DNA from 2 places in the Bradyrhizobium lupini genome. Region 1 is predicted to be linked to the other one. Evidence: predicted binding sites of a transcription regulator. Region 1 holds the regulator's gene; the other holds the start of a gene.
The links. Region 1 encodes LexA, which represses DNA repair genes until DNA is damaged. Its sites were predicted from a motif close to TGTTCNNNNTGTGTTCNG; they were not measured.
Positions count from the first base shown of each region.

Region 2: a site for LexA is predicted at 11,106-11,123, ahead of AB3L03_RS06590 (ImuA family protein). Genes of this name have one in related genera too.

Region 1 covers NZ_CP162553.1:7,550,942-7,566,984, reverse strand. Annotated here, with positions in the region: gene AB3L03_RS36410 (peptidylprolyl isomerase) at 1-776, shown strand, start outside; gene trpD (anthranilate phosphoribosyltransferase) at 791-1,804, shown strand; partial or broken gene trpC (indole-3-glycerol phosphate synthase TrpC) at 1,812-2,632, shown strand; gene moaC (cyclic pyranopterin monophosphate synthase MoaC) at 2,634-3,176, shown strand; gene AB3L03_RS36390 (Flp family type IVb pilin) at 3,186-3,287, opposite strand; gene AB3L03_RS36385 (EAL domain-containing protein) at 3,430-6,162, shown strand; gene AB3L03_RS36380 (S41 family peptidase) at 6,440-7,777, opposite strand; gene AB3L03_RS36375 (alpha-hydroxy acid oxidase) at 8,081-9,214, shown strand; gene AB3L03_RS36370 (HAD family phosphatase) at 9,229-9,855, shown strand; gene AB3L03_RS36365 (hypothetical protein) at 10,023-10,214, shown strand; partial or broken gene glp (gephyrin-like molybdotransferase Glp) at 10,453-11,663, shown strand; gene lexA (transcriptional repressor LexA) at 11,840-12,541, shown strand; gene AB3L03_RS36350 (hypothetical protein) at 13,035-13,469, shown strand; partial or broken gene AB3L03_RS36345 (ComEC/Rec2 family competence protein) at 13,608-15,885, opposite strand; gene AB3L03_RS36340 (DUF2171 domain-containing protein) at 15,981-16,043, opposite strand, start outside.
Region 2 covers NZ_CP162553.1:1,303,097-1,319,139, forward strand. Annotated here, with positions in the region: partial or broken gene AB3L03_RS06555 (efflux RND transporter permease subunit) at 1-1,157, opposite strand, end outside; gene AB3L03_RS06560 (efflux RND transporter periplasmic adaptor subunit) at 1,193-2,437, opposite strand; gene AB3L03_RS06565 (CoA transferase) at 2,583-3,995, opposite strand; gene AB3L03_RS06570 (hypothetical protein) at 4,050-4,337, shown strand; gene AB3L03_RS06575 (SDR family NAD(P)-dependent oxidoreductase) at 4,514-5,284, shown strand; gene AB3L03_RS06580 (error-prone DNA polymerase) at 5,399-8,767, opposite strand; gene AB3L03_RS06585 (DNA polymerase Y family protein) at 8,764-10,356, opposite strand; gene AB3L03_RS06590 (ImuA family protein) at 10,253-11,041, opposite strand; partial or broken gene AB3L03_RS06595 (putative DNA modification/repair radical SAM protein) at 11,203-12,437, shown strand; gene AB3L03_RS06600 (UdgX family uracil-DNA binding protein) at 12,437-13,879, shown strand; partial or broken gene AB3L03_RS06605 (inorganic phosphate transporter) at 13,978-15,605, shown strand; gene AB3L03_RS06610 (M20 aminoacylase family protein) at 15,693-16,043, opposite strand, start outside.

The DNA.
Region 1 (16,043 bases):
AGATCGCCACCGAGCGTGCGCGCGTCAAGGTCGCCGATCTCCGCGACAAGATGGAAGACGAGCGCGGCGGCGGTGCCAGCGTGATCGACGCGGCGCAGAAGCTCGGCCTCACCGCCGTGACCATCGACGCCGTCGACCGTTCCGGCCGCGCGCCGAGCGGCCAGCCGGTCTCCGGCATTCCGCAGGGCCTCGACGTGGTGTCGCAGGCCTTTAACACCGATGTCGGCGTCGACAACGACTCGATCTCGTTCAAGGGCGGCTATGTCTGGTACGACGTGCTTGCCATCACGCCCTCGCGCGACCGCAATCTCGACGAGGTTCGCGACCAGGTCGAGGTGCGCTGGCGCCAGGACCAGATCGCGACCAAGCTGAAGGCCAAGGCGACCGAGATGGTGCAGAAGCTCGAATCTGGCGGCAAGCTCGCCGACGAAGCAGCCGCGATCGGCGCCAAGGTCGAGACCGCCACCGGCTTCAAGCGGGACGACTCGCCCGCCAGCGTGCCCGCGGCCGTCGTGTCGGCCGCCTTCCGCGTCGCCAAGGACGGCGTCGGGCAGACGGCAGTGACCGGCGGCACCGAGGTGATCGTGTTCCGCGTTACCGAGATCATCGATCCCACCGTCGATGCCGCTTCCGATGCGGTCAAGAAGCTGAAGGACAGTCTCGACCGCGCGCAGACCGAGGAGCAGGTCGCGTCCTACGTCAACAAGCTTGAAACCGACATCGGGACCACGATTAATCAGGCCGCCTTCGCGCAGGTGACCGGCGCGAACCAGTGAGTTGAAAGCACGCGATGGACGACCTGAAATCGATCATTGGAAAAGTGGCGACCGGCGCCAGCCTGTCGCGTGACGAAGCGGCTTCCGCCTTCGACGCCGTGATGTCCGGCGAGGCTACGCCCTCGCAAATGGGCGGCCTCCTGATGGCGCTGCGGGTGCGCGGCGAGACCGTGGACGAGATCACCGGCGCGGTCTCGGCCATGCGCTCCAAGATGCTCACGGTCGATGCGCCCGCGGACGCCGTCGACATTGTCGGCACCGGCGGCGACGGCTCCGGCTCGGTCAATGTCTCGACCTGTGCCTCCTTCATCGTTTCGGGCGCCGGTCTGCCGGTGGCCAAGCACGGCAACCGCGCGCTATCGTCGCGTTCGGGCGCTGCCGACGTGCTGGCTTCGCTGGGGGTGAAGATCGATCTGAGGCCCGAACAGGTCGGCCGCTGCATACGCGAATGCGGCATCGGCTTCATGTTCGCGCCCGCCCATCATCCCGCCATGAAGAACGTCGGCCCGACCCGGGTGGAGCTTGCGACACGCACGATCTTCAACCTGCTCGGTCCGTTGTCCAATCCGGCCGGTGTGAAACGGCAGATGGTCGGCGTGTTCTCCCGGCAATGGGTGCAGCCGCTGGCGCAAGTGCTCAAGAACCTCGGCTCCGAATCCGCCTGGGTCGTGCACGGTTCCGACGGCCTCGACGAAATCACCCTCACCGGCCCGACCTTCGTCTCCGCGCTCCACAATGGCGAGATCCGGAATTTCGAGGTGACGCCGGAGGACGCGGGCCTGCCGTGCTGCGAGGCCGGTGCGCTCAAAGGCGGCGACGCCGACGCCAACGCTATCGCCTTGCAGGGCGTGCTCGACGGCAAGCCGAGCCCCTATCGTGACGTCGCGTTGATCAACGCCGCTGCCGCATTGGTCGTAGCGGGGCGTGCCAGGGATCTCAAGGAAGGTGTCGTGATCGGCGCAAAATCGCTCGACAGCGGCGCGGCGCGCGCGCGGCTGAAACATTTGATCGCGGTCTCGAACGGCTGAGCCTGACATGTCGGACATCTTGACCAAGATCGAAGCCTACAAGCGCGAAGAAATCGCTGCGGCCAAGCGCGCGCAGCCGCTGTCGGCGGTAGAGGCGAAGGCCAAGGCGCAAGCAGCACCGCGCGGCTTCCTGCGCGCGATCAAGGCCAAGCACGCCAATGGCGACTACGCGCTGATCGCGGAGGTCAAGAAGGCGTCGCCGTCAAGGGCCTGATCCGCGCCGATTTCGATCCGCCGCTGTTGGCCAGGGCCTATGAGGCCGGCGGCGCTGCCTGCCTGTCCGTGCTGACGGACACGCCCTCGTTCCAGGGCCATCTCGACTTCATGGTGGCGGCCCGCGCGGCAACGTCACTGCCGGTGCTGCGCAAGGATTTCATGTTCGACATCTATCAGGTGGCGGAGGCCCGGGCGCACGGCGCCGACTGCATCCTGATCATCATGGCGGCGCTCGATGATGCCGCGGCAAAAGAGCTCGAGGATGCCGCCATCGCCCACGGCATGGACGTGCTGATCGAGATCCACGACCGCGTCGAGCTTGACCGCGCGCTGAAGCTGCGTTCGCCGATGATCGGCGTCAACAACCGCAATCTGCGCACCTTCGAAACCACGCTTGCGACCAGCGAAACATTGGCGCCGCTGATCCCCGGCGACCGGTTGATGGTCGGCGAGAGCGGCATCTTCACGCCCGCCGATCTCGCCCGGCTCGAGCGCGTCGGCATGTCGACCTTCCTGGTCGGCGAGAGCCTGATGCGGCAAGCCGATGTTACCGCTGCGACGCGCACATTGCTGGCGCGCGAGACGACGGCGCGCGCGACGGGCACGCGCTGACATGGCCCGCAAGCCGACCGCGACGAAACCAGCCAAGTCCGAGTCCAAGACCCAGTCCAACACCAAGACCGGCCCTGCCCTCACCCATATCGGCGCCTCCGGCGAGGCGCGGATGGTTGACGTGTCGGACAAGCCCGCCAGCGAGCGGCTCGCGGTCGCGGAAGGACGCGTCGTCATGACCAGGGCGACGCTTGACCTGATCGTGTCCGGCAACGCCAAGAAGGGCGACGTGCTCGGCACCGCCCGCATCGCCGGCATCATGGCCGCCAAGCGCACCGCGGAGCTGATCCCGCTCTGCCATCCGCTCGCGCTGTCGAAGGTGACGGTCGAGATCGAGCCAGACGCAACGCTGCCGGGCTGCCTCGTCCGCGCCAGCGTGAAGGTCACGGGCCCGACCGGCGTCGAGATGGAAGCGCTCACCGCCGTCTCGGTCGCCTGCCTCACCATCTACGACATGATCAAGGCGGTGGAGCGCGGCGTGCGCATCGAAGGCATCCATCTGGTCGAGAAGCTCGGCGGCAAGTCCGGCCATTACCGCGTCTGATTGCGGCTGCTACTTCAACGACGCGCTGATCGACCCGAATTTTGAATTGAGCTTGCTGCCCAGGCCGTCCACCACGGCGACGATCGCGAGCGCAATCAGCCCATACTCGATCGCATATTGATTGCTTTTGCGAGGGTCCCTTCACGGCCCATTAACCCAGCTTGCTAACTTCGCCTCCACTCCGTTCCCGTAAACCAACGGATGTTTCCGGGGCCAAGAATTGACCCTGGCGTGTGCACGACAACGATCGATCATGATGACGGGATTCGGCAGTCGCCTTTTTGACCAGGCCTTCGTGCGCAGCGGACCGATCCGCTGGCTGGTGGTGGGCGGCACGCTGTTGATCGCTGCGATCGCCGTCGGCGCGACGCTGATGGCGCAGAATTTCCGCGAACGTGCGCTGCGCAGCTCCGGGCGCGAGCTGGAAAACACCGTGCTGATGCTGGCCCATCATTTCGACCAGCAATTGCAGGATTTCGCGGTCATCCAGAAGGATTTCGTCGACTACGTCCGCGCAAGCGGCATCACCAGTGCGGCGGACTATCGCAAGCGCCTCGCCGGCCAGGACCTCCACCGGATGCTGCGTTCGAAGATCGAGGCACTGCCCTACATGGGCGGCGTCAATATCATCGATGCCGAAGGCAATTTGATCAATTCGTCGGCGGCATGGCCGGCCCCGAACGTGAACGTTGCCGATCGCGCCTATTTCCAGACCTTCCGGTACGATCCCGACGCTCCCGACGTCCTGATCGAGCCACTCTACAGTCGCATCTCCGGCGCATGGACCATCCTGATCGTGCGCAAGGTCGTCGGACCGAACGGCGAATTCATGGGTGTGGTCGGACGCGGCATTGAGCCGGCAAACTTCGAAAAATTCTTCGAGTCCGCCGTGCTCGGCGAAAGCACGACGATCTCGATGCTGCACCGGGACGGCACGATGCTCGCCCGTTATCCCCATTCCAGTGAATTGATGGGACGGAATTTCAAGAACGGTCCGTTCGCGCATCAAAGGGTTTTCGGGCTCGACCATTTTACCGGCCGCTTCATGAGCCCCGTCGACGGCGAGGACCGGCTGATTTCCTCACATGCCCTGCCTCACTTCCCGATCCTGATGATGGCCACCACGACGCGCGCGACGGCCCTGACGGACTGGCGCGAGCAGATCGGCATCCTGATCTCGGTCGCGGCCTCTTCCGCGCTCGCCATCGCGGGCGTGTTGATCGCGATCGTTCGCAAGCTCCTGGAGCAGCATCGTCTTTCGCGGGAACGGCTGACGCTGGAAAAGCAGCGTCTCGACCGCGCCGTCAACAACATGACCCAGGGCCTGCTGCTGTTCGACGCCTCGCAGCAGCTCGTGATCTGCAATCAGCGCTACATCGAGATGTACGGGCTGTCGGCCGAAATCGTGAGACCCGGCTGCAGCTTTCACGACATCATTGCACACCGCAAAGCCACCGGCTCGTTCACCGGCGATGCGGACCAGTATGTCGCACGGGTCCTGCGCGACGTCCACGTGCGCAATTCCATGGTGGTCGAGACCTCCGACGGTCGCTCGATCCAGATCGTGAACGAACCGCTCACGGATGGCGGCTGGGTGGCGACGCATGAGGACATCACGGAGCGCCGGCGTATCGAGGAGCGCATCACCCATCTCGCTCATTACGACGCACTGACCGACCTGCCCAACCGCACCATGTTCCACGAGCATCTGCGTCAGGAACTCGATCTCGTCGCCGGCGGCGAACAACTCGCGGTGCACTACATCGACATCGACGAGTTCAAGGGCGTCAACGACGCGCTCGGGCATCTCGTCGGCGACGAGCTCCTGAAGTCGGTCGCGCAGAGCCTCCACCGCTGTGCGGGGCCGGCGGACTTCGTGGCGCGCCTCGGCGGCGACGAATTTGCCATCGTCCAGAGCGCGGTGACATCGCCGGATCAGGTCAGCGAGCTCGTCGCGCGGGTGTTTGAGGCCATCCGGGCGCCGTTCGACTGCATGGGGCATCATCTTGCCACCGACGCCAGCATCGGCATCGCGCTGGCGCCGCAACATGGAACGGCGCTGGACCAGATCCTGAAGAACGCGGACATGGCGATGTACGCCGCCAAAGCCGCGGGGCGCCGCACCTATCGCTTTTTCGAGTCGGAGATGGACGCCAAGATCCACGAGCGGCGGCAGCTCGAGATCGACCTGCGCCACGCCATCGCTCAAGGCGGGCTCGAAGGCGGCCTTGAGGTGTATTACCAGCCCTGCCTCAGCCTGAAGGACGACCGCATCACCGGCTGCGAGGCGCTGGTGCGCTGGCGCCATCCCGAGCGCGGCATGGTCTCGCCGGCGGAGTTCATCCCGATCGCCGAGGACACCGGCCTGATCAACGAGATCGGCGAATGGGTGCTGGCGACCGCCTGCCGGGATGCGGCGAACTGGCCCGACGACATCCGCCTCGCCGTCAACGTCTCGCCGGTGCAATTCAAGAGCGGCACGCTGGCGCTGAAGATCATGGCGGCGCTTGCCGCCTCCAATTTGTCGGCGAGCCGGCTCGAGCTCGAAATCACCGAGGCGGTGCTGATCCGCGACGACGACACGGCGCTTGCGATCCTGCATCAACTCCGCGCCATCGGCGTCCGCATCGCGCTGGACGATTTCGGCACCGGCTACTCCTCGCTAAGCTATCTGCACCGCTTCCCGTTCGACAAGATCAAGATCGACCGCTGCTTCGTCAACGACATCGCCGGCCCCGACGGCTCCGCCAGCATCGTGCAGGCGGTCGTCAATCTCGCGGCCGCCCGCCGCATGACCACCACGGCCGAGGGCGTCGAGACCGAGGAGCAGCAGCGGTTGCTGCGCGCGCTCGGCTGCTCCGAGATGCAGGGCTATCTGTTCAGCGCCGCAAAGCCCGCCGACAAGGTGCTGGAGCTGTTCGCAGCTCATCGCAGCCGTCTCGCCCGGCGCGGCGGCAACGAAGGCCGCCGCCGCGAGGCAAGCTAGTTCGGACCTCGTGGTCGGCGCAGCGGCATTCCCAGAAGCTCTCCTCGATACACACGACGCAGGTGTCGCGGAGGTCATGCAATTGCTGGAGTTGCGGGTTCATCCCGGCGGCGAGGTCTGGTCGAGCGCGACCGCGCCCGCCGCTGGGCCGAGCGCGATGGCTGCTACGAGGCCACCTTCGCGGCCATGAACCCGAGCTGACACAGCGTCCCGAAACAAGTTCGCCCGGGAACGACTATCCGCTCCCGGGCGATCAACACCTTACCGTCGCGAGCGCCTAGTTCGGCACTGCAGCCTTCGACGCCGGCTTGGCGGCGACCGCATTCGCGGTTTGGCCGTGCAGGAAGTCGTAGGCCGTATGCAGGGCCTTGTCGTCTTTCGCTTCCGGTGGGACATAGGACTGCGACCCGGTCTGCTCGGTGCCGTCGGCTGCCTGGAGATGACCGCGCATCTGGGACTCCGCCATGGTGTCCATCCGGCCCTTCAGCTCGGGCGGCACGTCTTGGAGGATCTCGATGTCGGGCGCGATGCCCTGGGCCTGGATCGAGCGGCCCGAGGGCGTGTAGTAGCGCGCCGTGGTCAGCGCCAGCGCGCCGTTGCCGGTGCCGAGCGGAATGATGGTCTGCACCGAGCCCTTGCCGAACGAGCGCGTGCCGATCAGCGTCGCGCGCTTGTGGTCATGCAGCGCGCCGGCCACGATTTCCGAGGCTGAGGCGGAGCCGCCGTTGACAAGAACCACCAGCGGCTTGCCCTTGGTGAGGTCGCCACCATGGGCGGTAAAGCGCTGGGTCTCTTCCGGATTGCGGCCGCGAGTCGAGACGACCTCGCCACGCTGCAGGAACGCGCTCGACACCGACACGGCCTGGTCGAGCAATCCGCCCGGATTGTTGCGCAGGTCCATCACGTAGCCTACCAGCTTCTCCGGCGGAACCTCCTTGGTGATCGATGCGATCGCCTTCTTCAGGCCATCGGTGGTCTGCTCGTTGAACGAGGTGACGCGGATATAGCCGATATCCCCGTTCTCGACGTGGAAGCGCACGGGACGCACATGGATGATCTCGCGCTTGATCGCGACGTCGAGCGGGGCGTCGGCGCCCTTGCGCACGATCGTGAGCTTGGTCTGGGTCTCGACCGGCCCCTTCATCTTGTTGACGGCCTGCTCGAGCGTCATGCCCTGCACGGCATCGCCGTCGATCTTGCTGATGAGGTCGCCCGACATGATGCCGGCCTTGGATGCCGGCGTGTCGTCGATCGGCGAGACGACCTTGACCAGCCCCTCCTCCATCGTGACCTCGATGCCGAGCCCGCCGAACTCGCCGGAGGTGGTCTCCTGCATCTCGGTCCAGGCCTTGTCGTTCATGTAGCGCGAGTGCGGATCGAGCGAGGTCACCATGCCGGTGATCGCGCCTTCGATCAGCTTGGCATTGTCAGGCTTCTCGACATAGCTCGCCTTCACCCGCTCGAACACTTCGCCGAACAGATTGAGCTTGGAATAGGCGTCATCCGCGCTCGCTGCCGCCCGTGCCGCCCAAACGCCGCCGTGCGGACTGGCTACCAAAAGGGTCAGACACGCTCCGGTGAGCGCGCCCAGTGGAAACAGCAGGGTTTTCCGCATGGATAGGCTGGCCTTTTTGCTTCGCGGTTCGGTGGGCTGGGAGCCGCCATGCAAATGGCGATCCAGCCTGCTTCTCACAATACCATTCTGGTTTCTTCAAGGCCGGGATGCCACGCCGGCGGGTACACCGTAAAAATCGGTTGGTCCGGACCCAAACTTTCGGCAACGTTGCAGGACCGGTTCGTGCGCAGCGGGGGTCGGCCGGCCGGCCCGCGCCTCGCAGCCATGCCATTTTAGGATGGTTTTGGCGCCCCGGACGGGTTAGGCGATCAGGGAAGGCTTCAAATTCTCGGGAGGATAACAATGAACGAAGCACCCCGCATCCAACCGGAAAGGAACGTCGAGCTCGGCGCCAGCACCGAGCCGTTCCAGAATCTGCATGAATTCATCCGGAAAGCCCGCGCCAACCTCAACCAGAATGCATGGGACTATATCGTCGGCGCGGCCGAGACCGAGACCACGATGCGTCGCAACCGCATGGCGCTGGACGAGATCGCTTTCCGCCCGCGCGTGCTGCGCGATGTTCGCAAGGTTACAGGTTCGGTCGAACAGTTCGGCCGCAAGATGCGCCTGCCCGTGGTCCTCGCCCCGGTCGGCGCGCTCCAGATCTTCGATCCGGATGGTGCGGCGAGCGTGGCACGCGCCTGCGGCACTTTCGGTGCGGCGCACATGCTCAGTTCGGTGTCCGAGCCCGGCCTAGAAAAGACCGCCGAAGCTGCGTCCGACGCGCTGCGGCTCTACCAGCTCTATGTGCGCGGCGATGACGCCTTCGTCGCCGACGTCGTCAGCCGGGCCGAGAAGAACGCCTACGCCGCCTTCTGCCTGACCGTCGACACCGCCCACTACAGCCGCCGCGAACGTGACATCGCCAAGCGCTACGTTCGCGAGAGCCGCTTGCGCGCCACCGGGGGCGATTACCAGAAGGGTCTGGAGTGGCGGACGGTGAAGATGATCAAGGACAAGTTCAAGATCCCGCTGATCCTCAAGGGCATCGCGACGCCGGAGGACGCGCTGATCGCGATCGATCACGGCGTCGAATGGATCTACGTCTCCAACCATGGCGGCCGTCAGCTCGATCACGGTCGCGGCGCCATGCACGTGCTGCCCGAGATCGTCGACGCCGTGAACGGCCGCGCCAAGATCATGGTCGATGGCGGTGTCTGTCGCGGCACCGACATCGTCAAGGCGATCGCGGCGGGCGCCGACCTCGTCGGCATCGGCCGGCTGCAATGCTGGGCGCTGGCGGCGGCCGGCGAAGCCGGCGTGGCGCGCATGCTGGAACTGCTCGAGGACGAAGTGCTGCGCTGCCTCGGCCTCTTGGGTGCGACCTCGTTCGCCGAGGTCAACAAATCCTGCCTGCACCAGGCGACCGCAACCAACGCGCCGAGTGTGTTCAGCGCGTTTCCGCTGTTCGACCACGAGCCGTATCGATACTGAGTGAAAGGACGCAGGTGACATCGCTCTCTCCCGGCAGCGCGGATGCGCTCCTGTTCGATCTCGGCCGCGTCGTGCTCGATATCGATTTCTCCAAGGCGATCGCCTGCTGGGCGGGACATGCCGGCTGCAAGCCCGAAGCCATCGTCGCGCGCTATGTGCGGGACAGCGAAGCCTATCGGTTGCACGAGATGGGGAAGATCAGCGATGAGGACTATTTCGCCTCATTGCGAGCCTCGCTCGGAATCGGCATTTCGGATGCGCAGTTCCTGGAAGGCTGGAACGCGATTTTCGCCGGCGAAATGCCTGACATCGCCGAGCTGCTGCCGCGCGCAGCGAAACAGATGCCGCTCTATGCTTTCTCCAACACCAACCGGCCGCACGTGGACCATTTCTCGAGGGAATATGCCGACCTCCTCGGCCATTTCCGCGAGCTGTATTTGTCGTCCAGCATCGGCCTGCGCAAACCGGATGCGGAGGCCTTCGACCACGTCGTTGCGGCGATCGGCGTGCCCGCCGGGCGCATCGTGTTCTTCGACGATCTTGCCGAAAACATCGAGGGAGCGCGCGCGCGCGGCTTGACGGCGGTGCATGTGACCTCGCCGCGTGACGTCGGGAACGCATTGAAGGCATTGGGCATTTGACGACGGTCCGTTGTCGCGAAACCCACGACGGCACGGCCCGACGGACCAATTTTGAAAAATTGAGGAACCGGATCACTTTGTACATTTTTATACAGAGTTCCGGGAACGGAATACCGCCTTCCGGACTCTTAGAGTCCGTTGGGACTTCTACGGACGGATGCATCATCGTGCTGGGCAAAACCTACCTCACCAAGCAGGCCTCTCTTCTTCTTGAATTCGCGAGGACAACTTCAGATTCGGACCTTTCCGCCAAGCTTGTGAGCAAGGCCGCCGACCTGAAATCCCAAGCCGACCCGCTGCCCGACAAGGATCAGGGATCCAAGGCGCCCGACGTAACTCCCGGGCAGGCAGGGAGCTGATCGATTCAGGCCATGGCGCGTTCTCGCCTTGCCATGATTTTCGTCGCTTCCATGACCACTCTCCTGCCGATCTGTGACCTCCTTCGGATCATGCCGCGACGCGCTTGATCCTGCCTTCCGGAACAATGTGAAGGGGCGGGATGACTGTGCCTGCTCAGCCGCTTTTGCCTCTGCGCCTGCGCTCGGCTAGAAGACGTGCGGAACATTCGCCCGAACGTGCCGAGCAGGAGTTTTCGCCGTGGCCTTGATGCCGGTTTCTGACGCGCTTGCCGCGGTGCTGGCGGGTGCAGAGCCGCTGCCGGAAGAAATGATTTCCCTCGACGAGGCCTACCATCGCGTGCTCGCGCGTGACGTCGTGGCGCGGCGCACGCAGCCGCCGCAGGCGATGTCGGCGATGGACGGCTACGCGGTGCGCGCGGCCGATGCCGCGACGATCGATTCGGAGCTCACCGTCATCGGCGAAGTCGCAGCGGGCCGACCGTTCGAGGGGACGGTCGGAGCCGGCGAGGCCGTGCGGATCTTCACCGGCGGCGTCGTTCCCTTTGGCGCGGACGCCGTCGTGATCCAGGAGGACACGGTCGCCGCCGGCAAGCGGATCACGATCAAGGAAGCCGCAATCGCCGGCCGGCACATCCGCCCCGCCGGCGTCGATTTCCGCGAGGGCGACGTGCTCCTGCGCAAGGAAGCCGTTTGACCGAGCGAGACCTCGCGCTCGCCGCCGGGATGGATCATCCGCACCTTGCCGTTGTCAGGCGTCCGAAAGTCGCGATTCTCGCCACCGGCGACGAGCTGGTGATGCCGGGCACCACGCCCGGCCACGGCCAGATCGTCTATTCCAACGGCTACGCCCTGCACGCGCTCGCCCGCAGCGAGGGCGCCGAGACCATCGACCTCGGTATTGCCGCCGACACGCTGGAGGCGACCACCGCCGGCATCCGCCGCGCCCGCGAGAGCGGCGCCGACGTCCTGATCACGACCGGCGGCGCATCGGTCGGCGACCACGATCTGGTCCAGCAGGCACTGCGGGACGAAGGCATCGCGATGGCGTTCTGGAAGATCGCGATGCGGCCAGGCAAGCCAATGATGCACGGGCGACTCGGCGCAATGGGTGTGATCGGCCTGCCGGGCAATCCCGTATCGTCCTACGTGTGCGCTTTCCTGTTCATGGTGCCGCTGATTCGCGCCCTGTCGGGCCGTTCAGTGATTCACCATCGCCGTGAACGCGCCGTGCTCGGCCGCGACGTCGGCGCCAACGACCAGCGCGAGGACTATCTGCGCGCGCATCTTGAGGAGCGTGACGATGGCACACGCGTCGTTGTTCCCGTCAATCATCAGGACTCTTCGCTGCTTGCAGATCTCGCTGCAGCACAGGTACTTCTCGTCCGCGCACCATTCGCGCCGAAGGCCGAAGCCGGCACGGCTTGCGAAGTGTTGCGGCTCCCCGTCTGAGCGCCCCCGCAACGCGCGTTCCGCGCACTTTGCTCTGTTCACGGTAAATTAAGCAGTTGCGGAACATGTATCGAACATATAGTGTCTGTTCATGATTTGTTTCGAGCATGCAGCGGCTTATGGCCGAATTCAGCGTCTCGGAATCGGACGACATCAACCGGGGGACTTTGGTCGAGATGTTAACGCGCAAACAATACGAGCTTCTGCGGTTCATCAGTGAACGTCTGAAGGAAAGCGGCGTGCCGCCCTCCTTCGACGAGATGAAGGATGCGCTCGATCTGCGCTCGAAGTCGGGCATCCATCGCCTGATCACGGCGCTCGAGGAGCGTGGCTTCATCCGACGCCTGCCCAACCGCGCCCGTGCGATTGAAGTCATCAAGCTGCCGGAGCTCCAGGCAGCCGCTGGCAGCCGCCGCGGCTTCACGCCGAGCGTCATCGAGGGCAATCTCGGCAAGGTGCGTGCGAGCGCGAGCCTGCCCGCTGACGAGGGCGAACGTCCCGTCGCGGTGCCGGTGATGGGCCGCATCGCGGCCGGCACGCCGATCGAGGCGTTGCAGACCCGCAGCCATACTATCAGCGTACCGCCTGACATGCTCGGCTCGGGCGAGCATTACGCGCTGGAAGTGCGCGGCGACTCGATGGTCGAAGCCGGCATTCTCGACGGCGACATGGCCCTGATCCAGCGCAACGAGAGCGCCGATACCGGCGACATCGTGGTGGCGCTGATCGACGACGAGGAAGCGACGCTGAAGCGCTTCCGCCGTCGCGGCGCCTCGATCGCGCTCGAGCCCGCCAACGCGGCCTATGAGGTCCGCATCCTGCCGCCCAACCGGGTGAAGATTCAGGGCAAGCTGATCGGGCTTTACCGGAAGTACTGATACCGGGAGTCTTTCTATCGGCAGTACTTCATATCGGAAGCACTTCATGCCGGAGGTGCTTGGCGCCTCGCGCGCTTCCGATCGGCATCGCCGGTCAGAGATTGGAGCGGATCATCGTCCGCTCCGGCTGGATAGCCTTTCTGGTTCTGCACAGACTATCCGGCCCCTCCTCCAACGCTGGCTCCTCGCCACGCCGACGAAGCAGCACCGCTTCAAGCAGCACCGCTTCGCGGCTCGGTTGTTCGAGGAAACAGCGACCAGCGGTCAAGTTCGGCCGTTGCAGCCAAGTTGGCAATGTTCGCGTACGCGCCTCCCGAATGCATCGCGGCGAGCTTTGTTCCTATTGAATTCGGGAAAGATAATGTGATCGCGGCTTGCGGAAGCCAGCCGCAGATTTGCCCACAACCAAGCAGAGCGTTCGTGCTTCCACTCTGATAGAGGCCTGCGCCTCGATAAGAGACGCGGGTTGCTATCCCAGCATGAGGAGCACCCGATGTGTGACTACAGCCTACATGCCGTCGCGTCGCGCCCCGCCGAAGTCGGCGAGACGATCGTCACGACAAGCTTCCGCGGCACCTCGACGCGCGGCTTCGCCTCTGCAGCCGATCCGTCTGTTGCCGTCTGCCTGCTGCCGGGGACGGAGCTCGCCTTCGCCGACGACGTCCGCTACGACAATCGCTGGATCTGGACGCGCACCATCAATTCCCGCGTGGGCAAGTTCGGCAAGATCGATCCGCACGTTCCCGACCGCCATCATGATGCGATCGAATTCCCCGACGGCAAATACGTGCTGGTGACGCAGCTCGTCGAAGGCCAGCGCGCGACGGTGCTGCAACTGCCGGTGACTCAGTCGGTCACCGAGCGCGAGCACAAGGCGCAGATCACCGCCGACAGGCAGCCGACCGTCACGCACCTGCCGATCGGCTGACAGAGCCGCCCTCCGGCTACGAAGTCGGAGGTCAGGATTGAATCGCCATCGCCGGCCGTGGCCGGCGAGATGGTGTGGTTTGCACCCCGCAGATCCGAACGGACGCACCGAACCACTGCGTTGCTCCGCACCATCAGATCAATCGTCGGCTTGCAGATCGGTGTCCGCCGGCGTTGCGTCCTTGATGCGAGGCGCGGTCGACTTTGGCGCGAGGCTGCCGTCGAAATCACCCTCGCCGGCGCCGGCCGGCAACCAGGGGCGGCTCGTGCCTCTCGCCCTCACTGCCTGAACCACAAAACCGTCACCACGCTGCGTCAGCGCCAGCGCGCTCTGGCTGGCGAGCCGCTGCCGATCGACCACCATCGCCGCGCAATCGGGCGGCGCGGGACGTCGTCACCACCAGGGCGGCCCGACTGCAATCGTCTGCGAGAGCGTCGACGCGCAGTGCCAGCGCGACCAGCCTCCCGTCGGCCAGTGGCGTCACGCAGCCGGATTCGTCGCAGGACACGCCATCGGCAAGCGAGGCTCTGCCCGCATCGCGCGGATCGGCGTCGGCAGCGAGCCATTCCTTGAGCAGAAAGCTGTCCTTGTTCGTCCTGATCAGGTGCAGATATCCGTCCCTGCCCCGCACCGCGACGCTGGCGCCATCCCCGGCAATCAGGATGTCGGGCTGCCGCGCCGACAGTCCCCAGAGGATCGCTGCCAGCAGCACCAGGGCGCCGGACCAGCGCAGCGGCGTGCGCAACAAGCCGAGCACAATGATTCCCAGGCTCGCCGCGATCAGCGGCGCGATCCCGAACGCCGGGATGCGGCCCACCGCGCCCGGCAAGGACGCGACCCAGCGCGAGACCGCGACCATCCACTCGATGCCAATCCCCATCACCCACCAGAACACGCTGTCCAGCCCGAACGGCGCAGCAAGCAGCCCCAACAGCCCCGCCGGCATCACCAGCGCAGAGACCACCGGCATCGCGCCGAGATTGGCGAGCACGCCGAACGGCGTGACACGGTGGAAATGAAAGGCGGCATAGGGCGTGGTCGCAAGTCCCGCAATCAGCGAAGCCATGAACAGCATCGCAATCTCGCGCCCACCCCACATCGCAATGCGCGCAGTCGCCGAATTGTCCGGCGAGGCAAACAAATTGGGCATGCCGATCTGCACCAGTGCGACCAAGCCGAGCGTTGCCGCAAACGACATCTGAAAACTCGGATGCACCAGCGCTTCCGGCGCGACCGCCAGCACGATCAGCGCAGCCACAGCAAGCGTGCGGAAGGTGATGGCGCGGCGATCGACCATCACCGCGATCAGCACCACCGCCGTCATGAAGAACGACCTTTGCGTGGCGACCTCCGCGCCCGACAGCAGCAGGTAGAACGCAGCGGCGACCAGCGCGGCGGCGGCCGACCATTTCTTGATGGCGAAGCCGGCCGCCAATCCGGGGATCAGAGCGAGCAGCGCGCGCACCGCGAAGAACACGACGCCGGCAACGACGGCCATGTGATAACCGGAGATCGAGAGCACGTGGCCGAGGCCGGAGATGAACATCGCATCGTTGACGGGCGTGGTGATCGCATCGCGCCGCCCGGTGAGCAGCGCGGTCGCGATCGCCCGATTGTCGCCGTCGAGCGTCGCCCGGATGCGGGCATCGATCGCATCGCGCAGGCCTTGCATGAAGGCCGCGTAACGCAGCCGTAAGCCGCCGGTCTCAGGCGGCGACGCCACCGTGATGGCGCCCATCGCGAAGCCGGAGGCGCCGATGCCCTGGAAGAACATGTCACGCGAAAAGTCGTAGCTGCCGGGCCGCACCGGCGCGAGTGGCGGCATCAGCCGTGCCTTCAGCTGAACGAAGCTACCGACCTCCGGCGCGGTGCCCTTGCGGACCGACAGGCGCACGCGCTCGAGCCTGACGTCGCTGCGCTGCGCCTCCATCGCCGTGACGCGCAGCACGAAACGATCGGTACGCTCGCGGATGTCGCGAGCCTCGACGAAGCCCGACAACGACACCGAATAGAGCGCCCTTGCCAGCACCGGGTGGGCGATGCGCGCCGTCTTCCAGGTTGCGACGGCAAAGCCGGCCGCGACCGCCGCGATCATGATGGCCGGGGCGAACAGCCGGCTCCGCCGCAACAGAGCCGCGCCAAGCAGGAGCGCGATGGCGGTCGTGGCAACGACCCACAGCACCGGCTCATGATCGGCAGAGAAATAAAGCGCGATGCCGCAGCCAAACGCGACGGGCACCCACGGCAACAGCCGCCCGGCGCCCGCCTCGGCGCGCAGCCAGGCGCGGAGGGTCTCGGCCAGCGATGTCCAGAGGTCGAGGCCTGCAGGCGCGAGGCCGCCCGCGGACGCGGCGCGGCCCGCGGGCCACGTCCCCGCGATCCCCTGCGATCGTACCGGCCGGCCCGGCTCGGCCATTCCCTGCACTCGATGATACGCAACGAAGCCAGAAGCTACCGGAACGTGCAGGTGGGCGGATAGCGGTACGGATCAGGAACGAAGGGGCGCGGCCGCTACTTTTCCTCTTCCATCGTCACGGCCACATCCGCCTTGGCCGACAGCCTGACCTTGTTGCC
Region 2 (16,043 bases), 1.6 Mb from region 1:
GTTCGCCGATTCCCCCGTAGCACCAGGATGATCACCGCGAAGAACAGCGCGAACGGAATGGTGGCGCCGACGATCAGCGCACTGCGGAGATCGCCGAGGAATATCCACTGCAGCAACACGATCAGCAGAATTCCGATCACCATGTTGTGGAGCACAGTGTGGGTCGTGAGGTCGATCAGGTCGCCGCGGTCATAGATGCGCTCGATGCGCACGCCGGGCGGCAGGATGCTGGAGTCGTTGATGGTTTGAACGAGTTGGTGGACGCGCTTGATGGTTGGCGAGCTCTGCTCGCCGCGGCGCATCAGGACGATGCCTTGCACGATGTCGTCGGACTCATCGAGGCCGGCGATGCCGAGACGGGGCTTCTGGCCGACGGTGACGGTGGCGACGTCCTTGACCAGCACCGGATTGCCGTTGGTCTGCGAGACCATGGTGTTGGCGAGGTCGTCGATCGAGCGGATCAGGCCGACGCCGCGCACCACGGCCGATTGCTGACCGATATTGACGGTGTTGCCGCCGACATTGACGTTGGAATTGCCGACCGCCTGGAGCAATTGCGGCAGCGTCAGGCCGTTGGCGACCAGCTTGTTGAAGTCGACCTGGAGCTCGTAGGTCTTGCTCTTGCCGCCCCATCCGGTGACGTCGATCACGCCGGGCACGGCACGGAAGCGCCGCTGGAGAATCCAGTCCTGGATGGTCTTGAGGTCGAGCACGCTGTAGTTCGGCGGGCCGACGAGACGGTAGCGGAAGATTTCGCCAATTGGACTGAGCGGCGAGATCTGCGGCTGCACATTGCCGGGCAGCGGCGCGAGCTGCGCCAGGCGGTTCAAGACCTGCTGCAACGCCTCGTCATAGGTGTAGGCGAAAGAGAACTGCAGTTTGACGTCGGAAAGCCCGTAGAGCGAGATGGTGCGAATGGTCGTCACGTTCTTCAGACCCGCGACCTGGGTCTCGATCGGAATGGTGATGTAGCGCTCGATCTCCTCCGCCGACAGGCCCGGGCTCTGCGTCACGATGTCGACCATCGGCGGAGTCGGATCGGGGTAAGCCTCGATGTTGAGCTGGTTGAACGCGATCAGGCCGCCGATGAGGACGGCGACGAACATCCCGACCATCAGGAAGCGCCGGTTGACGGCAAGGGCGACGAGGCGATCCATTCAGGTCTTCAGCTTGTCTTTTCCCGGCCCGTCGATCAGCTGCCGGACGCGGCGCGGTCGATGAACAGGCTGCCTTTGGTGACCACCTGCTCGCCGGGCTTGAGATTGCTGGTGACCTCGACGAGATTGCCATTGATGAGACCGATCTTGATCTCGCGCAGCTCGACCGACTTGTCCTCGCGTGCCACCCAGAGGCGGACCTTGTCGGCTTCGTAGATCAAGGCCTGCTTCGGTACCGCCGGCGCGGCGCGGTCGCCGGACGAATAGATCGTTACGTTGGCGAACATCTCCGGCTTCAGCAGACCGTCCTTGTTGTCGATGGTGGCGCGGACCAGCAGGCGACGGGTGTTCGGATCGATCGCGGCGGCGACGTAGTTGACCTTGGCGGTCAAGGGGCGGCCTGGCAGCGCCATCACGTTGACGCTGATGTCCTGCCCGACGCACACGGCAGCCGCATCGCTCTCGCGCACGAAGGCGGTGAGCCAGACGGTGGAGAGATCGCCGACCACGAAGACCGGATCGCTGGCGCCGGAATTGACGTACTGGCCGGGGCCAATTTTACGCTGCACGACCGTGCCTGCGATTGGCGAATAGATCGTGACTTCCGGATTGATGACGCCTTTGTCCTGGAACGCCTTGATGGTCTCGTCGGTGAAGCCGAGGATCCGCAGCTTGTTGCGCGCGGCTTCCAGCGCTGTCGCCGAGGAGCGCATGTCGTTCTGCGCTTGAACCTGGGTCGCTTCCGCCTGCTGATAGTCCTTCAGTGGGATGGCATGGCCCTCGTAGAGGTCCTTGGCGCGCTTGAACTGGATATCGGCAAGATCGATCGCCGACTTGGCCTTGTTCTGCGAGCTCATCGCTGCAATGAAATCGTTCTGGGCCTGCACGGTGTCGGCGGCCTCGATCGTGAACAGCGGTTGGCCTTGCTTCAGCACCTCGCCTGGCTTGGCGAGCAGCTTGGTCACCCGGCCTGCATAGGGTGAAAACACCGGCGTCGAACGGTCCTCGTCGACTGCGACCTTGCCCTCGGTGACATACTCGGCGCGGAAGGTCTTGGCCTTGACCGGCTCGATCGTCAGCGTCGCCCATTCGGACGGCGTCGGCGTGAAGTTCTGCGCATTTCTGCGCGATTGGCTGGAGATCTCGGAGTGGCTCTTCTCCTTGGCTCCCGCATAGAGGAAGCCGTAGGCCCCGGCACCGGCAAGAGCTAGTAAAACTACGGATGTAATTACCCGTTGTTTTGTAAGCACCTGCAATCGCTTGGTATTTTCAACTACCATGGGGCCCGGTCATGTCTGCGATGATACCGGCGGATGCCTGCGTCATCGGTCGCGCTAATAGTGCCGAATTGTGATTTCAAACAACCTAAAAAACGCCGGGCGCCTTTCAGTTTGCGTTAAAAATTTGCGACACGTCAGCTTCACGTCAGCTTATCGCAGGCCACTCTGCCGGATGACTGCCGAGCGGCATCGCCGGACGGCTCCATTGCGCCGGCGTCTTCGACAGCAGTGCCGAATGGCGCACCGCCTTCAACGTGCCGAAGCCAGATGGCATGCCCTCGATGAATGCAGCATGTACGGCCTCGCCCGTAATATCCGGGGTATTCAGGCCCTTTTCGAGCCGTCCGAGATTCCACAGCCAGCGCCCGGTCTGCGCCAGCGACACGCGCACGTGCCAGCTGCCGCCTTCGCGGGCCTGGCGGGCCTTGGCCATCATCGCGCCGAACGCCATCAGATAGCCGGTGGCGTGGTCGAGCATCTGCGCCGGCAATTCCTTCGGTCCATCGATGCCGGCAGCCTGTCCTTCGGCATGGTTGAACCCGGTCGTGGTCTGCACCAGCGAATCGAAGCCGCGCCGTTCAGCCCAGGGACCGGCATGGCCATAGGCTGACAGCGTTACGTAGACGATGCCGGGGTTGATTGTCGCTGCGTCCTCCGGCGTGAAGCCGAGAGCGGCAAGCGCGCGCGGGCGATAGCCTTGCGAGAAGATATCGGCGTCTCTCAAGAGCTCGCGCAACTGCGCACGCCCGGCCTCGCTTTTCAGCTCGATGAAGGTGGTGAGCTTGCCGCGCCCGGTGTCGATGGTCAGCCACGGAATGGCCGGCAGTTCGGGGCCTGACACGAGCAGCACATCCGCGCCATGCGCGGCGAGCGTGCGGCCGGCGACGGGCCCCGCGATGACGCGAGAGAGATCGAGCACGCGCAGGCCTGCGAGCGGGCGATCGCCTTTTGGCAATCGTTGCGGCCATGGCTTCGGCGGGGCCTCGCCGATCTTCTCGATCGAGACCAGCGGCAATTCGGCGAGCGCGCGGGCCTGCGGCAGCGCCGACCATTCGTCGTACGAACGCATCAGGGCAACGACGCCGCCCGCGGCGTAGGTCGCAGTCTCGAAATCCTCGCTCTTCCATTGCATCAATGCGGCCTGCACCTTCTCGCGCTCGGGTTCGCAGCCGAGCACCTTGCAGACGGCGTCGCGATGATGCGGGAAATTGGTGTGGCAGCGGACGAAGCGGTTGTCGCCGGTTCTGTAGACGCCGGCGATGGCGTCCCAAGCGGGCGGCGGCGGCTTGTCGTCGACGCGCAAGTAGCGCTCGGAGCGGCATTCGGCGACGGCATGGCGCAGGTCGACGCTGACGTCCTGCGCTTCGCCGCTGCGCAATCTCCAGATTTCGGCGGCGGCAAGGCCGGCGGCGGCGATCGTTGTCTGGCCGGCAATTGCGACGCGAAATGAGGACGGGATCTGCGGCTCCTCGCCCGTCAGCCGGACGCGCGCGAGCGCGGCGGCGTCACCGCCAGCGGGGGTCCAGATGTTGCTGAGAATCTCGGTGGGGCTTTGCATGACCCTTCTCTCCCTTTAGTTTGCGACCATCGCATTAGCACACAAGGACATGCAATGGCCGCCATCGATCCTCTCACCGCAGGCGCCGTGTTCATCGCAACGGCGGCCACCGACGCGGTCTATGTCATGTTCACCTCGGCCGTGATCGCGCGCAAGCGCGTGCCCGCGGCGAACTGGAGCGCGGTCTGGTACATGCTCTCCTCCTATGCGGTGATCAGCTACACCGAAAACGCTTTCTATGTGGCTTTCGCGGCGATCGGCTCCTGGGCCGGCGCCTACGTCTCACTGACATTCCTGCACCGCCCGCCCGGCGGCCCGCCGGTGGGGGCGGCACCGGAGTGAGGGCCGCTGTTTCCACACGGTCATTGCGAGCGAAGCGAAGCAATCCAGAGTCTTTCCGCGGTGGCAGTCTGGATTGCTTCGTCGCAAGAGCTCCTCGCAATGACGATGTGGAGGCTTTTGGGCATCTCTCGAAACAGCTACACTAGCTGCGACCAACAAAAAAGGAAAACCAACCAATGGATCTCGGTCTCAAAGGCAAGAACGCCATCGTACTTGGCGGGACGCGCGGCATCGGGCGGGCGATTGCGGCGACGCTGGCCGGCGAAGGCAGCAATGTCGCGGTGTGTGCACGCAACGCGGACCAGGTTGCCGCCACGGTTACGGAGTTGAAGGCCAGCGGGATCCGCGCGACCGGCGGTCCGGTGGATGTCACGGACGGCGCGGCACTGAAATCCTGGATCGAGAATGCTGCAAAGGAGCTTGGCGGCATCGACATGCTGTTCTCTAACGCGGGCGCAATGGCACAAGGCCATGATGCCGCGTCGTGGGAGCAGAATTTTCGACTCGACCTGCTCGGCGCCGTGCACGCGTTCGACGCCGCGCGGCCGTTCCTCGAGGCTAGTGGCGACAAGGGTGGCGACGCCGCCTTCGTGATCATCTCATCGATCTCCGCGGCGCAAGCGGACACGGCGAGTTCCTACGGCCCGATCAAGGCTGCGTTAATCCACATGGCCAAGGGGCTGGCACGGCAGTACGCGAAGAAGAAGATCCGCGTCAACGTGGTCTCGCCAGGCACGGTCTATTTCAAGGGCGGCGTCTGGAATACGATCGAGCATAACATGCCCGAGCGCTACAATGATGCGATGAAGCGTAACCCCACCGGCCGCATGGCGACGCCGCAGGAGATCGCGAGCGCAGCGGTGTTTCTGGCGAGCCCGGTGTCGGGGTTCACCACGGGCTCCAATCTGGTGGTGGACGGCGCGATCTCGAACCGGGTGAATTTTTAGAACAAACTCGTCATTGCGAGCGTAGCGAAGCAAATCCAGTATTTCTCCGCGGTGACAGTCTGGATTGCTTCGCTGCGCTCGCAATGACGGGGCGAGAGGGCGCGGCCCCCACCCTCAATGAAAATCCCGCGACGGCGGCAGGATGCGGACATTGCGGGGATGACGGATTTTTTGCGCGGGCGCATCCGTGTGGGCGCGGGGGTCGTCGTTGAGCGGTTCGACCACGGTGGCGCCTGCCGGCACCGGATGCTTGCGGCCGAGGGCGTCGTTGGCAAGGCCGACCAGATCGTGCGAACGGTCGATCATCCGCTGGGCGATCAGATGCGTCACCTTTTCGGGACTGCTCTGGATGTAGCCCTCGACCAGGATGAGGCGTGCGCCCATCACCTCCTTCCGGTACTGCTCCATGATCTTCGGCCACACCACGACATTGGCGATGCCGGTTTCGTCCTCCAGTGTCATGAACACGACGCCGCTGGCGCTGCCCGGCCGCTGCCGTACCAGCACGACGCCGGCACAGCGGACACGGCGCCGCTCGTTGTCGTGATTGATGTCCTTGCAGGCGACGATGCGCTCGCGCGTAAACATCTCCCGCAAAAATTCAATCGGATGGCCTTTGAGCGAAAGGCGAATGGTCTGGTAGTCCGCGACCACCTGTTCGGCGCGCGGCATCACCGGCAACGGCCTGGCGTGCTCGTCCGGCTGCTCGCGTGCGGTGGCCACCTCGAACAGCGGCAGCGGCACATCGTCGGGCAGGCGCCGCACCTGCCACAGCGCCTCGCGGCGATCGAGCCCGAGCGAGCGAAACGCGTCGGCATCGGCAAGCAGGATCAGCGCGCGCTTGGGCAGTCCGGTGTCGCGGGCGAAATCTTCCAGCGAGGTGAAGGGCCGGCGGTTGCGCGCGGAGACGATGCGGTCGGCCCAGTCGGGCGCTCTCTCCACACGGTCATTCCGGGACGCGCCTCTTTTCAGCCTTTCCTCATCCTCATCGAGCCAATGAAAACCGTCGATCTGGCGGAAGCCCAGGCGCACGGCGCAATATTTGCTACTTCCTTCTTCCAGCGTGTTCTGCGCAAAACTGTAGGACACATCGATATCGCGCACCTCGACGCCATTCTTGCGAGCGTCGCTGACGATCTGCGCCGGGGCGTAAAAACCCATCGGCTGCGAGTTCAGGAGGCCGCAGCAGAATGCATCAGGGTGATAATGCTTCAGCCATGAGGAGATATAGACAAGCTGCGCGAAGCTTGCGGCATGGCTCTCCGGAAAACCGTAGCTGCCAAAACCCTTGATCTGTTCGAAACAGTTCCTGGCAAAATCAGGCGCATAACCGCGTGCGATCATGTTGCCGATCATCTTGTCTTCGAACTTGCCGATGGTGCCGACATTGCGGAACGTTGCCATCGCACGGCGCAGGCCGTTGGCCTCCTCGGCCGTGAACTTCGCGGCCTCGATCGCGATCCGCATCGCCTGCTCCTGGAACAAGGGCACGCCGAGGGTCTTGTGCAGCACTCTGTAAAGCTCGTCCTTGTCGCCATGCTCCGGTGACGGCGATGGATAGTTCACTTTTTCCAAGCCGTTCCGCCGCCGCAGATAAGGATGCACCATGTCGCCCTGGATCGGACCAGGCCGCACGATCGCGACCTCGATGACGAGATCGTAGAAGGTCCGTGGCTTCAGCCGGGGCAACATGTTCATCTGGGCGCGGCTCTCGACCTGGAACACGCCGAGCGACTCCCCGTCGCACAGCATGTCGTAGACTTTGGAATCATCCTGCGGGACGCTCGCCAGCATCCAGCGTTCGCCCTTGTGCTGCTCGATCAGATCAAAGCACTTGCGGATGCAGGTCAGCATGCCCAGCGCGAGCACGTCGACCTTCATCATGCTGAGTGCGTCGACATCGTCCTTGTCCCATTCGATGAAGGTGCGATCGTCCATCGCGGCATTGCCGATCGGCACATAGGTGTCGAGCCGGTCCTGCGTGAGCACATAGCCGCCGACATGCTGGGACAGATGACGGGGGAATTCGATCAGCTCGGTCGCGAGCTCGACTGCGAGGTTGATCATTGAATTTTGCGGATCGAGGCCGGCCTGCCTGACCTGCATGTCGTTGAGGCCCTTGCCCCAGCTTCCCCAGACGGTGTCGGCAAGGGCCGCGGTGACGTCCTCGGTCAGGCCCAGCGCCTTGCCGACGTCGCGGATGGCGCTGCGCGGGCGATAATGAATGATGGTGGCGATGATCGCAGCGCGATGGCGGCCGTAACGGCGATAGACATATTGCATCACCTCCTCGCGCCGCGAATGCTCGAAATCGACGTCGATGTCGGGCGGCTCCAGCCGCTCCTTGGAGATGAAGCGCTCGAACAGCAGATCGACCTTGGTCGGGTCGACCGAGGTGATGCCGAGCACGTAGCAGACCGCCGAATTCGCCGCCGATCCCCGCCCCTGGCACAAAATGTTCTGGCTGCGGGCGTAATGCACGATGTCGTGCACGGTGAGGAAGTAATGCGCGTATTTCAGATCGGCGATCAGCGCGAGTTCTTTCTTCAGGGTGGCGCGCAGCTTGTCGTCGATCTTGCCGCCGAAATATTTGTCGACACCGGCCCAGGTCAGATCCTCCAGATGCCCCTGCGCGGTCTTCCCCGGTGGCACCGGCTCATCCGGATACTGGTATTTGAGCTGGTCGAGCGAGAAGGTGATCTTGTCCGCAAAGCGCATGGTCTCCGCGATAGCTTCGGGGAAATCGCGGAACAGCCGCGCCATCTCCCTGGGCGTCTTCAGAAATCGCTCGGCATTGGCTTCCAGCTTCCGGCCGACCGCCTCGATCGTGGTCTTTTCCCGGATGCAGGTCAGAACGTCCTGGAGGGGACGGCGCGCGGGGTGGTGATAGAGCACCTCGTTGGTCGCAAGCAGCGGCACTTTTGCTTTTGCGGCGAGATCATCGAGCTGCGCGAGGCGACGGCGATCGTCGCCGCGATAGACCAGACTCGCCGCCAGCCACACGCCCTCGGCGCGACTTGCCTTCAGCTTGGCGAGGATGTCCTGCGCTTGCGCCGCATCGAAGCGATGCGGCAGCGTCAGGATCAGGAGCTGGCCTTCGGAAAACGCAAGGAGATCGGCGAAGGTGAGATGGCATTCGCCCTTCGCGATCCGCGTGATGTCGTCGCCGCGCTTGCCCCGGGTGAGAAGCTGGCACAGCCGGCCATAGGCGGCGCGGTCACACGGATAGACCAGGATATCCGGCGTGCCGTCGATGAAGACGATGCGGGTGCCGATCAGAAGCTTCGGCTTGTGCAGCACCTTGTCATTGTCGAGCTCCTTGTAGGCACGCACCACACCGGCGAGCGTGTTGTGATCGGCAATGCCGATCGCGGGAATGCCCAGGATGCTGGCCTGGTGTACATAGTCGCGCGGATCCGAGCCGCCGCGCAGGAAGGAGAAATTCGTGGTGATGCCGATCTCGGCATAAGCGGGCGTGTTCATGCGAAGAGACCGTGCACATACCAACCGGGAGGAGCGGGCTTGCCGTCGTCGTCGAAGCACTCCCCCTCGTAAAGACCGTCGCGAAAGATCCAGAAGCGTAGGCCTTCGGCATCCTCGATACGAAAATAATCCCGTGTCAGTTGCTTGCCGTCCTGCCGCCACCATTCCATGGCGATGCGCTCGGGGCCCTCCACCCGCACCACCGCATGCTGCGCGCGGCGCCAGGTGAATTGATGCGGCGGCCCGTCGGGCACGGTCGCGAACGGCACATTGATCGGCTCAGGCTTGTCGAACAACCGCAACGGACGCAGCGGCGGCTCACCCTCGGTGCGCGCGGGCCATTCGGCCTGCATGGCCACGGCGAGATGATGCTGGGCAGGCGCCGCCAGCACCGCACATTCAGGGATATGGGTATCCTCAGGCAGGTGCACGACGACGCGCTTTCCGCCGATGCGCGCGGCGATGCGGTCGATCAGCGCGGCAAGCTCGTCATTGTCGTGGACATGGGCGTCGAGATCGCGCTGCTCCTGCACCACGATCTCGGTGCGGCTTGCCGACAGCCGCACCATGTCGAAGCCGAAGCCGGGATCGAGGGGATCGGCGAGTGCATCGAGACGCTCGCGGAACAGCCGGTCGACGACCGCGCTCCGCGTCACGGGACGTCCGGTTTCGACCATGATGGCGCGCACCGCGCCGTCGGTACGGAAGAATGTGGCTTCTAACCGTCGCGCGCCCTTGCCCTGCTTCTCCATCGACGCGATCAGCGTGTCGGCGAGGCGCGACAGCGTCATCGCGATCATGGTGTCGGTCGCGATCGGCTCGGCAAAGCGTTTCTCTACGATGTAATCGGGCAGCGGCTTTCGTGGATTGATCGGCGCATCGCCCTGTCCCAGCGCGTGCGCAAGCAGCGTGGAGAACCGCGCACCGAACCGCGCCGTGATTTCGCTCGGCGTGCGCGAGGCGACATCGCCGATGGTTTTCAGGCCGGCGCGGCGCAGGCCGGTGCTGATGGCCTCACCCGCACCAAGCGCGGACACTGGAAACCGGCTGATTGCCGCCGCCTCCCCGCCATTGGCAACGATGCTACCGGATGCCTGCCGCGTCAGCGTGCGCGCGCAGACCGAGGTGCCGGCGATCGCCGCGCTGACGGCAAAGCCCTGGCGATCGAGGGCACGGACAAGGGTTTGCAACAGCGTAGCCTCGCCGCCGAACAGATGCGCGCAGCCGGTGATGTCGAGGAACAGCCCGTGCGGCGGATCGAGCGCCACCAGCGGCGTGAAGCGGTCGCACCAGTCGGCGATGTCGCCGATCGTCTTGGCATCGGCCACGGCATCGGCATCGAACACCTTTAGATCCGGACACATCGCCCGGGCATTGGCCAAGGGCTGGCCGATATGCAGCCCGAGGCGCTCGGCGGCCTCGTCCAGCGCATGGATCACCAGCGCGTTGCTGTCCTTGGCGACGACGATGCTGGGCTCATTGTTTTTATGCAGTCCGACGTTGCCGAAGAACCGCTGGATCCGGTCGATAGGCAGGCGCGGCAGCCACAGGCTGAGGATACGTCGACGATTCAGAGAACTGGCACTCATCACATTTCCATTCCATGATCCACCGGCCGCACGGGCCATGACGATTGCGCAAGAGCTCGGCATCGAAGCGCGGCGCGCCCCAGGCGCTCCACATCGCGCCCGGCGGCGAATGCGCCGCGCGCAGCATCCATCTGGTCTCCGCGGTCGATGGCAAAGGTTGTGCGGCCATCCGCAGCAGCAAGCCGGTGACACCGGAAGACTGCGCAGCCAGCGTCAGCTTGCGGCTCGCCACAAGATCGAACTGCCTGGTCTCACCCCAGAGCTCGAGCACGACGGCGCCCAGCGCGTCGCAGGCGAGCGCATCGGCCGACGTGCGCAACGCACTCTCCACGTCGGCGGCGCGCACCATCACCATACGGCGCGGATCGAGACCGATCTCGGTGAGCCCGCTCATCGACAGCGCACCGGTTTCAATTTCTGAAAAATCCTGCCGCACCCACAGCAGCGGTTTGCGTGCCGTCATGCGCCCCGCAAGTCCGGTGACAAAGCCGGTCGCGGCCGCGCCCTGACGTCCTTCGCAAAATACCTCGTGGATTGCCGCGCGTGCGAGCCCGCCCTTTAGCGCGCTGTCGGCCTCGCGATGGCCGAGCGCGACACGGTCGCGATGATGCACGACCTCCGCCGTCTCGATGCGCTCGATCTGGCCGCGCAAGGCTGCAAGCGCGCTTGTTCGTGCGCCGCTCATATACGCCGCTCCTCAGGAGTGATTGCCGGTGGCTCTCAAAAAGAGAACCAGCGGCTAGCTCATTTGTTCATGATATGTTCTAATATAAAGCTAACGACGCCCCAGGAGTCAATCGAATTGGCGGGCCTTGGGATTCATGAGCTGAATCAAAGGGATCCAATATGGACGTGCAACGCAAGCTGGAAATCCTGGCCGACGCCGCCAAGTACGACGCGTCTTGCGCCTCCAGCGGCACCGAGAGGCGGGATTCCAGCGACGGCAAGGGCATGGGATCGACCGCGCCCGGCATGGGCATTTGCCATTCCTACGCGCCGGACGGTCGCTGTATCTCGCTGCTCAAGGTGCTGCTGACCAACGCCTGCAATTACGACTGCCTCTATTGCGTCAACCGGGCCTCTTCCAACGTGCCACGCGCCCGCTTCACCATCGACGAAGTCGTCAAGCTGACGCTCGACTTCTACCGGCGCAATTACATCGAAGGACTGTTTCTCTCCTCCGGCATCATCCGCAACCCCGACTACACCATGGAGCAGGTGGTAAGCGTCGCGCGCAAACTGCGCGAGGAGCATCACTTCCGTGGCTACATCCATCTCAAAACAATCCCCGAGGCCGACGATACATTGATCTCCGAGGCCGGCAAATATGCCGACCGTCTCTCTATCAACATCGAGATGCCGCAGGAGACGAGCCTGCAGCAATTCGCGCCCGAGAAGGACGTGCGCGCGATCCGCCGCACAATGGGCCGACTGCGGCTGAAGCTGGACGAGGCCGAGGAAAGCCGTAGCGCGAAGACGAAAGCCAAGCCGCAGCGCTTCGCACCGGCCGGCCAAAGCACGCAGATGATCGTCGGCGCCGACGCGGCCTCCGACCACACTATCCTCCACACCAGCGCCAATCTCTACAGTTCATACAGGCTGAGGCGCGTCTATTATTCCGCGTTCAGCCCGATCCCCGATGCCAGCCGCGCGCTGCCTCTGCGCGCGCCGCCCTGCTGCGCGAGCACCGACTCTACCAGGCCGACTGGCTGATGCGGTTCTACGGCTTCGACGTCGGCGAGATCGTCGACGACAGTGCGATGCTGCCGCTCGACATCGATCCAAAACTCGCCTGGGCGCTGCGCCACCGCGACCGCTTCCCGCTCGACGTCAACCGGGCCAGCCGCGAGGAATTGTTGCGCGTGCCGGGCTTCGGCACCAAGGCGGTCGAGCGCATCATCGCGGCGCGCCGCACGACCACCATCCGCGTCGCCGATCTCGCGCGGCTGCATGTGCCCCGGAACAAAGCGCTGCCGTTCATCGTGCTGAGCGATCACCGGCCCGCGCCGCACCGCCTCGACGAGGCACGGCTGATCGAACGGTTCAAGCCGAAGGCCACACAACTGGGATTTGGCTTCTGATGCAGTACATCACCCTCGAGAACGAAACCGATTTCGACGGCTGGCGCAAAGCCGCGCGTAGCCTCGTGCTTCACCAAATGAAACCGGTCGATGTCACCTGGACCGTGCAGGGCGGCGAAGCGGAGCTGTTCGCGCCACCCTCGCCGTCTCCGCTGCCGGCCGGTGGCGATAGCACCTTCAACGTGCCAGCAAAATTCGTCGAGCTCGCCAAGGCCGCGATCCTGCATCGCGATCCCGAGCGTTTCGCGATCCTCTATCGCCTGCTGTTTCGGCTGAACGACAATCACGACCTCATCGAGGTCGCGACCGATCTCGATGTCGCGCAAGTCACGGCCATGGCAAAGGCGGTCTACCGCGACGAGCACAAGATGCATGCCTTCGTGCGCTTCCGCGAGATCGGCAGGGAACGCGAAGCACACTACGTCGCCTGGTTCGAGCCGGAGCATCATATCGTCGAGCTCGCCGCGCCGTTCTTCGCCAAGCGCTTCGCCGATATGCCCTGGTCGATCCTGACGCCGGATTTGTGCGCGCATTGGGATGGCCACGCGCTCTCGTTCACGTCCGGCGTCGGCAAGAGCGAGGCGCCGAACGAAGACCGGCTGGAGGAAACCTGGCGGCGCTACTATGCCAGCATCTTCAATCCGGCCCGCCTGAAGGTGAAGGCAATGCAGACCGAGATGCCGAAGAAATATTGGAGGAACCTGCCCGAGGCTTCGATCATTAAGCCCCTGATTGAGGACGCCGAGCGCATGACCGGCGCCATGATCGCCAATGCCCCAACCGATCCGCACAAGCCTCAAAAGCGGCCGGAGGCTCCGATGAAACGCAAGACCGCTGCCGACGATCTCGAAGCGCTCCGCGAGGAGGCCGCCCACTGCCGCGCCTGCCATCTCTACAAGGACGCCACCCAGACCGTGTTCGGCGAGGGTCCGAAGTCCGCCAATATCATGCTGGTCGGCGAACAACCTGGCGACAAGGAAGACCTCGCCGGCCATCCCTTCGTCGGTCCAGCCGGCCAGATGCTCGACAAGGCGCTGCAGGAGGCCGGCGTCGACCGCAAGAAGGTCTATGTCACCAACGCGGTGAAACACTTCAAATTCGTGCCGCGCGGCAAGATTCGCCTGCATCAGAAGCCGAATACGCCGGAGATAAAGGCCTGCCGGCAGTGGTATGAGCGGGAGGTCTCCGTCATCCAGCCCGATCTCATCGTCGCGATGGGCGCGACCGCCGCGCAGAGCGTGTTCGGCAAGATCACCCCGATCGGAAAGAACCGCGGCCGGCTCATCGACCTGCCCGACGGTCACAAGGCGCTGGTGACGGTGCACCCGTCCTATCTGCTGCGGCTGCCCGATCCGGAAGCCAAGGTGCTGGAATATCGGCGCTTTGTCGAAGATTTGAAGATCGTCGCCGGGTTGCAGAAGAAAGCCGCGCGCGCCGCCTGAATACGGGCGGGAAAACCCCTTTCATGCCTCGCCTGTCATCCAGCCTTCAAATCCATCGCGGACAATAGCCCCTACAGAAAGTTAAGGGGCCTCCAGACATGACCGATGTTGCATTCGACCGCGCGGTAGCCGATCCCGCGCCGATCCAGCCGGCCTCGCGGCCAAATCTCGACAAGGGCTTCAATCCGCTGACGATGATCCTGTTCTTCGGCATCCTCGCCGCGGGCCTGCTCTATGTGGCCTACAGCATCTATTCGGATGTCGATGCGACCGGCACGCGGGTCACGAGCTATCTGCCCTACATCCTCTTGTTTGTCGCGCTGCTGATCGCGCTCGGCTTCGAATTCGTCAACGGCTTCCACGACACCGCCAACGCGGTAGCGACCGTGATCTACACCCATTCGCTGCCGGCCGAAGTCGCGGTGATGTGGTCGGGTTTCTTCAACTTTCTCGGCGTGCTGCTCTCGTCCGGCGCGGTCGCCTTCGGCATCGTCTCGCTGCTACCGGTCGAGCTGATCCTGCAGGTCGGCTCCAGCGCCGGTTTCGCGATGGTGTTCGCGCTGCTGATCGCCGCGATCCTTTGGAACCTCGGCACCTGGTATTTCGGCCTGCCGGCCTCCTCCTCGCACACGCTGATCGGCTCGATCATCGGGTCGGCGTTGCGAACGCGCTGATGCGCGGCCGCGACGGCACCTCGGGCGTGGACTGGGGCAAGGCTACGGAGATCGGCTATGCGCTTCTGTTGTCGCCACTGGTCGGCTTCATCTGCGCCGCCGGCCTGCTTCTGCTGCTCAAGCTGATCATCAAGAACCCGGCGCTCTATGCCGCCCCTGAGGGTCACAAAGCCCCGCCGATGTGGATTCGCGGCCTGCTGATCCTGACCTGCACCGGCGTCAGCTTCGCCCATGGTTCGAACGACGGCCAGAAGGGCATGGGCCTGATCATGCTGATCCTGATCGGCACCGTGCCCACAGCCTATGCGCTCAACCGCGCATTGCCGGAGTCGCAGGTCGCCCAGTTCGCGAAGGTCTCGGATGCCGCCTCCAAGGTGGTTGCGGCCAAGGGCGCCGGCCATGCGATCATCGGCGATCCCCGTCCTGCGGTGACGCAGTACGTCACCTCGCATCACATCAGCGAAGGCACCTACCCTTCGCTGTCAGCGCTGGTGAAGGATGTCGGCGAGCAGGTCGCGAAATACGGTTCGCTGAACAAGGTGCCGGCGGAAGTCGTCGGCAACACCCGCAACGACATGTACCTGACTTCGGAAGCGATCCGATTCCTGATGAAGGACAAGGAAAACGACCTCAGCAAGGAAGAGGTCGCGACCTTGAACGCCTACAAAGGCGGGCTAGACAGCGCGACCAAGTTCATCCCGACCTGGGTGAAGGTCGCGGTCGCGATCGCGCTCGGTCTCGGCACCATGATCGGCTGGAAGCGCATCGTCGTCACCGTCGGCGAGAAGATCGGCAAGACCCATCTCACCTACGCGCAGGGTGCCTCCGCCGAGCTCGTCGCCGCCGCCACGATCGGCGCCGCCGACGCGTTCGGCCTGCCGGTCTCGACCACCCACGTGCTGTCGTCCGGCGTCGCCGGCACCATGGCCGCGAACGGTTCGGGTCTCCAGGTCGCCACCATCAGGAACATGGTGATGGCCTGGGTGCTGACCTTGCCCGTCGCTATCCTGTTGTCGGGCACGCTGTACGTGATCTTCTCGCGGATCTTCTGAAGCCGATCAGTCACTCGAAGACAAAGGGCCCGTGCGATGCGCGGGCCCTTTTTCGTTTGTGCTTTCGGCTTGATCTTGCGCTTGGCCTTACGATGCCGCGAGCGATTCCTCGACCAGCTTAACCCAATACGATGTGCCGTAAACGATGGCGTCGTCGTCGAAATTGTAGGCGGGGTGATGCAGGCCGGCGCTGTCGCCGTTGCCGCAGAAGATGAAGGCGCCGGGGCGCGCTTCCAGCATATAGGCGAAATCCTCGCCGCCCATCAGCGGCGACATCTCGAGCACATTGGCCTCGCCCGCAACTTGCCCCGCGATGCGACGTGCGATCTCGGTCTCCGCGGCGTGATTGTTCACCACGGGATAATTCCGCTTGTAGTGCAGATCGATCTTGGCGCCTGTGATCTGCGCCACGCCCGCCACAACCTCGTGGACGCGCTT